One region of the Pararhizobium sp. LjRoot255 genome, then DNA from elsewhere that is predicted to be linked to it. Evidence: riboswitches for the same ligand, from Rfam matches in the RefSeq annotation. Region 1 holds a riboswitch; the other holds the start of a gene.

Region 1 (3,410 bases):
TCGATCATCACCTGGCAATCCTTTGCCCAGGCGATCTGGGTCAGTTCGCCCAGCGTCTCCAGTTCGGCGAACTGCGCGGCGTCGTTGGCATCGGCGATCGAGCCGGGACGCAGGCCGTCACCGAGCGAGAAGGAGACGTCATAGGCGCGGCAGATGTCGCAGATTTCCTCGAAATGCTCGTAGAGGAAGCTTTCCTTGTGGTGATGCAGACACCACTTGGCCATGATCGAGCCGCCGCGCGAGACGATGCCGGTGACGCGGTTGACGGTGAGCGGGATATAGTGGAGCCGCACGCCGGCATGGATGGTGAAATAGTCGACGCCCTGCTCGGCCTGCTCGATCAGGGTGTCGCGGAAGACCTCCCAGGTGAGATCCTCGGCAATGCCGTTGACCTTTTCCAGTGCCTGATAGAGCGGCACCGTGCCGATCGGTACCGGCGAGTTGCGGATGATCCACTCGCGGATGTTGTGGATGTTGCGGCCGGTCGACAGGTCCATGACGGTATCGGCGCCCCAGCGCGCCGCCCAGACCATCTTCTCGACTTCCTCGGCCATTGACGAGGTAACGGCCGAATTGCCGATGTTGGCGTTGATCTTCACCAGGAAATTGCGGCCGATGATCATCGGTTCGGATTCGGGGTGATTGATGTTCGCGGGGATGATCGCCCGCCCGCGCGCAACTTCCTCGCGCACGAACTCGCCTGTGACGTGATCCGGGATGCGGGCACCAAAACTTTCGCCGTCACGAACAAGAGCCTCCTTAGCGGCCTTGCGCCCGAGATTTTCGCGGATGGCGATGTATTCCATTTCGGGGGTGATGATCCCGGCCCGCGCGTAGGCAAGCTGGGTGACGGCCTTGCCGTCCTTGGCCTTCAGCGGCCGGTTGCGGATAGGAAATTCCGGCGTCAACCGTTCGCCTGTGGCAAAGCCGTTGTCTTCGGGTTTGACATGCCGGCCCTCATACGCCGCGACGTCGCCGCGCGCCGTCACCCAGGCCTGGCGCAGTCGCGGCAGCCCGGCGTCGATCGAAACGGTGAGCGTGGAATCGGTGTAGGGGCCGGAGGAATCATAGACCATGACGGGCGGTTCGCCCGACGTTGGATGAAGCGCGATCTCACGCATCGGCACGCGGATGGCTGGATGCAGTTCGCCCGGAACATGGACTTTGCGGGAGGCCGGCAGCGGGCCGGTGGTGACAGTGGGAGTGAGGTTTTTTGCGGCAACATTCATGGTTGAGGCTCCAAATTTTAGGTTGGAGACCCAGTCCTTTAGAGCCGGAATGATGGAAAGACGCTGACACGAATCCGCAAGCGGAAAATCGAATCGTGGCAGCGCTTGCACCGTCCCTACGCCAGTATGAACTGGATCAGGTTCAACGGGTCACTGCGCTGCTTGAGGGCGGCAAGGCCACCTTTCGCGCCAGCAGAATCTCAGCCCCTTGTCGGGACCCCCCTGGTGAATGTGGTCAGTAAGGCATGGTTCTGGACGATGCGTCAAGGGCTGTTGGCGCGGCCGTTGGGATGGCACGGCAAGCGGCGACCGCCTCTTGTTTTGTGTGCGTGCGGCAAGCTGTGAAGACATTTAATGTTTTCAGTCTTTGTCTCGACAGCGCGTCTACGGCAAATTATCTATAAAAAATGACCTCGACGCACGAAGATACCATTGCCAGCCGCATCAGCCGCATCCTAGCCGATAGGATCGTGACCGGCGAACTCGATCCCGGCACGAAGCTGAGGCAGGATCATATTGCCGAGGAGTTCGGAACGAGCCATGTGCCCGTGCGCGAAGCCTTCCGCCGGCTGGAGGCGCAGGGGCTTGCCGTCAGCGAGCCGCGCCGCGGCGTGCGGGTCGCATCCTTCGATCTGAAGGAGGTTCGCGAAGTGGCGCAGATGCGGGCGGCGTTGGAAGTTCTGGCGCTTCGGCATGCGGCGCCGCACCTGACGCCATCGATCCTCGATCAGGCGGAAGAAGCGACGGTTGCCGGCGACAATTCCCGCGACGTTCGGTCCTGGGAGGAGGCCAACCGCCGTTTCCACAGTCTCATTCTTGCCCCTTGCGGCATGCCGCGCCTCTTGGCCTCGATCAACGATCTGCACGCTGCCAGCGCCCGCTTCCTGTTCGCCAGCTGGCGCTCGGAATGGGAAGTCCGTACCGACCATGACCATCGCGCGATCCTGACATTTCTGCGTCAGGGCAACGTCGAGAACGCCGCTGCCGTTCTCGAACGCCACGTGCAGTGGATCGGGCAAAAACCCGTGCGGAACGCTTCCGGGACGACGCGCGAGGCATTCGCGATCGTTGGCTGACCACCCGGTCCGCCGGTCCCGTCAGTGTTGCCTGACATGCGCCAGGAGCGTAACTCGTGTTGCGTCCTTAAACTCTCTCTGTGATTGTAATTTTATGGCCGGTCAACGAAAGGGCGCTTGCGTTCGATTGCGCCTCAATAAATTATAGATAATATCAAGTCTTATCTATACTGAGCTCACAAGCAGGCGCGACGAAAGGGAGTAGATCGATAATGTTGCACGAAAGCACAGCCGCAGACCGCATGGAAGCGCCCATCACCATCCCGATTGAATCGATATCTGTCGCTCAGGCAAAAATTATCTATAATTTGCCTTTCAATGATCTGCTGTTTCGGGCCCAGACCATTCACAGAGCGAATTTCGATCCCAACGCTGTGCAGATGAGCCGGCTCTTGTCGATCAAGACCGGCGGTTGCGCCGAGGATTGCGGCTATTGCAGCCAGTCGGCGCATTCTCCAACCGGCCTCAAGGCCTCCAAGCTGATGATGGTCGAACAGGTGGTCGCCGAAGCCCACAAGGCCAAGGCCGAAGGGGCCACCCGCTACTGCATGGGGGCCGCATGGCGCAGCCCGAAGGACCGCGACATCGACACGTTGCTTGCCATGGTCGCCGGCGTAAAGGCGCTCGGCATGGAGACCTGCATGACGCTCGGCATGCTCTCGCCGGCCCAGGCCAGCGCGCTGGCCGAGGCGGGCCTCGATTATTACAATCACAACATCGATACGTCGGAAGAGTTCTACTCGCAGATCATCACCACCCGCACCTTTGCCGACAGGCTGGAGACGTTGTCGAATGTGCGTGAAGCGGGCATGAAGGTCTGCGCCGGCGGTATCCTCGGCATGGGCGAAACGACGGATGACCGCATCTCCATGCTGGTGACACTCGCCAATCTCCAGCCAGCGCCCGAGAGCGTGCCGATCAACATGTTGATTCCGATTCCTGGTTCGCGGCTCGCCGATGCCGAACCGGTCGACCCGATCGAGTTCGTCCGGACCATCGCGCTCGCCCGCATCTTGATGCCGCGCACCCACGTCCGCCTGTCGGCAGGGCGCACGCAGATGAGCGACGAAATGCAGGCGCTCTGTTTCTTCGCCGGCGCCAATTC
Region 2 (3,410 bases), on a different contig from region 1:
AAGAGCCCCTCTTGCCCCACTGCACCCGGCTCATCGAAGGCAAGCAGCGTATAGGCTGCGAGGCAGACAAACAGAACGATGCCGCCGAGGCAGAGTGCCCCGGCGGCCACTGTCAGACGCTTTTCGAGACCGCCGGGCAATCGCAGCTCAGTTCTTGCTCATGGCAGCGAGCCATTCGTCGATCCAGGCCTTGCGGTTGGCGGCAACTTCGTCGGAAGACATTAGATAAGTTTTTTCCGGATGGACCAGTTTGCCGAAGGCCTCCGGCAACGGCTCCTTGGTGGCGGCCACCGGCATCATCCAGTTGGTCGTCGGGATGATCGACTGGAAGTCCGGTCCGGTGACGAAGGAAAGAAAGTCCTTAGCGAGCGCCGGGTCCTTGGCAGTCTTCGTCATGCCAACCACTTCGATCTGGATGTAGTGACCTTCCGAGAACGAGGCTGCCTGATAGCGGTCGGTGCTTTCCGCGATCATGTGATAGGCGGGCGAGGTGGTGTAGGACAGCACCATCGGTGCCTCGCCCTTGGTAAACAGGCCGTAAGCCTCCGACCAGCCGGGCGTCACGGTCAGGACGCGATCCTTGAGTTTCGCCCAGGCGCTACCGGCCTGATCGCCGTAGATCGACTTCACCCACAGAAGCAGGCCGAGGCCCGGCGTCGAGGTCCGCGGATCCTCGATGACGATCTTCTGGCTCGGATCGCCCTCCACCAGCTCCTTCAGGCTCTTCGGCGGCTCCTTCATCGCCTGCGTGTCGTAGATCACGGCAAAATGGCCGTAGTCGTACGGAACGAACGTATCGTCGGAGAAGCCGCCGGGAACCTTGACGGCGGACGTATCGACACCGTGCGGCGCGAAAAAGCCGGTCGCCTTGGCTTCGGAGACGAGATTGGTGTCGAGCCCGAGCACGATATCGGCCTTGGAGGCCGACCCCTCGAGCTTCAGCCGGGTCAAAAGTTCGACGCCGTCGGCGACGCTGACATACTCCACCTTGCAGTCGCAGGTCTTTTCGAAGGCCTCAGCGACCTTGGCGGCCGGGCCCCATTCGCTGGTGAAGCTTTCATAGGTGTAGACGGTCAGCGTCTTGTCGGCGGCCGCCGCGGAAGACGATGTGGTGATTGCAGCAATCGCCGCAAGAATTGGAATGAATGCTTTGCGCATCGGCGCCTCCTTTAAATCCAAGTGGTTGGGGTTAGGGCGCTGAAACGTGCCGTCTAATCCCTCCGCCGGTACAAACCGGATCAGGTTCCGCGGGTTGGCTGCTTGAAGCCTCTCAGCCGATCGTCCAGGTAGGACAAACGGCACCCCGTTAGAGCAGGAGAAGATTTAGACTTGCGCGAAATGCTTGGCAAGAGGCCGCTGGAGCCTCGGGCGTCAATGTGCCGTGGGGCATCACCCCCCTCTGTCACTTCGTGACATCTCCCCCCACAAGGGGGGAGATCATTTTTTCCATAAAGCCGTGCTCAAAATGTGCCGGTAAGGGAGGCACAAAAATACACGGCCAATCTCCCCCCTTGTGGGGGAGATGTCACGGAGTGACAGAGGGGGTAAAGTCTGCCCCAAGCTGGAACTCCACCGCCCCCTCAAGCTGCCGGCTTCTGCGGCAACCGTACCGCCTTCAGGCTGATCGCCGAGACGAGCGTGATCAGCGTGATGCCGACGGCCGTCAGGAACAGCGGCTGGAAGGCGGCCGTATAGCTTTCGGCGACCAGCCGGCGGGTTGCCTCCGGCAGCGCCGAAAGCATCAGCGGTGTCAGCTTTTCGATGTCCTCGACGCCGGGGATCGAGACTGCGCCGCGTGCCAGTCCGGCGGCGATCGTCGCGCCGTAGATCGAGATCGCGATCGAGGCGCCTGCCATGCGCGACAGGGTCACGGCACCGGTGGCAGCGCCGACATCGCCGCGCGACGCCACGTTCTGCACGCCGATGACAGGCACCTGCTGGCCGAAACCGATGCCGATGCCGTGCAGCGCCATGGTGGCGCCGATGATGTAGAGCGGCGTGCCGGGCTCAATCTGCGTGAACAGGAGCAAGGCCAGGGCCGTCAGGCTGGCGCTGACGATCGCGAACGGCTTGTAGCGGCCGGAGAGCGATATCAGCCGTCCGGCCGTCAACGAGCCGGCGACGATGCCGCCCGTCAAAAGGATGAACAGAAGCCCGGCCGCCGACGGTGTCAGGCCCGTCGTCGTCTGCAGGAACAGCGCGAAATAGTTGACCATGCCGATGCCAACGGCGCCGCTCATGAGCGAAATCACCAGCATCAGGCTGAAGGTCGGGTTGCGGAACAGTGTCAGCGGCACGATAGGCTCCGGCGCACGCCGTTCGACCAGCACCCAGGCGATCGCGCAGAGCGCACCGATCACTATAACCGCAAGGCTTCCGAGCGAAAACAGTGAGCCGAACAGTTCTGCGCCGTCGCCCAGAAGCACGACACTGGTCACCGCGCCGGCGATGAGAAGCGCGCCGGCATAATCGATCTTCGGCAGGCGCGTTGGTCGCCGATAGGGTAGGAAAAAGAACAGGCCGGTGAGCACGATCAACCCGATCGGGATATTGACGAGGAAGATAGACCGCCAGCCGAACAGGTCGCTCATCGTGCCACCGAGCACCGGGCCGATGGCGCCGGATGCCATCAGCACAAGACTGGAGTAGCTCTGGTAGCGGGCGCGCTCGCGCGGCTCGAACAGGTCGGCGGTGACCGAGAAGATCGACACCATGATGCCGCCGCCGCCAAGCCCCTGCAGCACGCGGGCTGTAATCAGCGTGTTCATCGACACGGCGAGGCCGCAGGCAACCGAGCCCAGCGTGAAGATCGCCACCGCGGCAAGCATCACATATTTGCGGCCGAACAGGTCGCCCAGCTTGCCGTAGAGCGGCATGACCGCGCAGGTGGCGAGCAGATAGGCTGATCCGATCCAGCCGAACCGCTCCATCTCGCCGAACTCGGCAACGATGGTCGGCAGCGCCGTCGCGACGATCTGGTTGTCCAGCGTCGCCATGAACAGCGCGGTCATCAGGAAGAGGAAGAGCGTCAGGCGAAGAGCGTGGCTCGAAACGAGCGGCGCCGGGGTGGCGTGCATGTCCATGGGATTGTTCCTGTTGAGGTGCAGGATTTATGTGCTGATAGCATATAAATGTCAATGGCATGTTTATGCGAATATCATCTTCCCGCTTCCCGCACGCCTGGGGGTTTGTTATGATTACGCCATGAAGCACACGAATTTTGCCGAAAGCCCTGTAGCCACAGACGACGATGCGCGCGAAAGCCGCGCCTTGATCGGCCGCTCAATGTCGCGCTGGCGGGTCCTGATCGGCCGCCGGGTTCTGGCGCGGCTGGCAATCGACAACGTTGCTCCGGATATGGAAATCTCGCATCTCGACGTTCTCGATGCCGTCAGACGAGCCGAGCCCGA

Evidence for each region. A riboswitch is a leader RNA that binds a small molecule or an ion and turns the genes downstream of it on or off. The one in region 1 is predicted to bind thiamine pyrophosphate.
Region 2: linked by a shared signal. The riboswitch ahead of thiB (thiamine ABC transporter substrate binding subunit) and the one ahead of thiC (phosphomethylpyrimidine synthase ThiC) in region 1 are both predicted to bind thiamine pyrophosphate.

The regions. Positions count from the first base shown of each region.
Region 1 covers NZ_CAXUPQ020000002.1:560,919-564,328, reverse strand. The annotation lists gene thiC (phosphomethylpyrimidine synthase ThiC) at 1-1,229, opposite strand, end outside; TPP riboswitch at 1,325-1,463, opposite strand; gene ACSQ2W_RS21730 (GntR family transcriptional regulator) at 1,637-2,305, shown strand; gene bioB (biotin synthase BioB) at 2,548-3,410, shown strand, end outside.
Region 2 covers NZ_CAXUPQ020000001.1:1,825,492-1,828,901, forward strand. The annotation lists gene thiP (thiamine/thiamine pyrophosphate ABC transporter permease ThiP) at 1-116, opposite strand, end outside; gene thiB (thiamine ABC transporter substrate binding subunit) at 148-1,158, opposite strand; TPP riboswitch at 1,199-1,316, opposite strand; gene ACSQ2W_RS08930 (MDR family MFS transporter) at 1,581-3,083, opposite strand; gene ACSQ2W_RS08935 (MarR family winged helix-turn-helix transcriptional regulator) at 3,205-3,410, shown strand, end outside.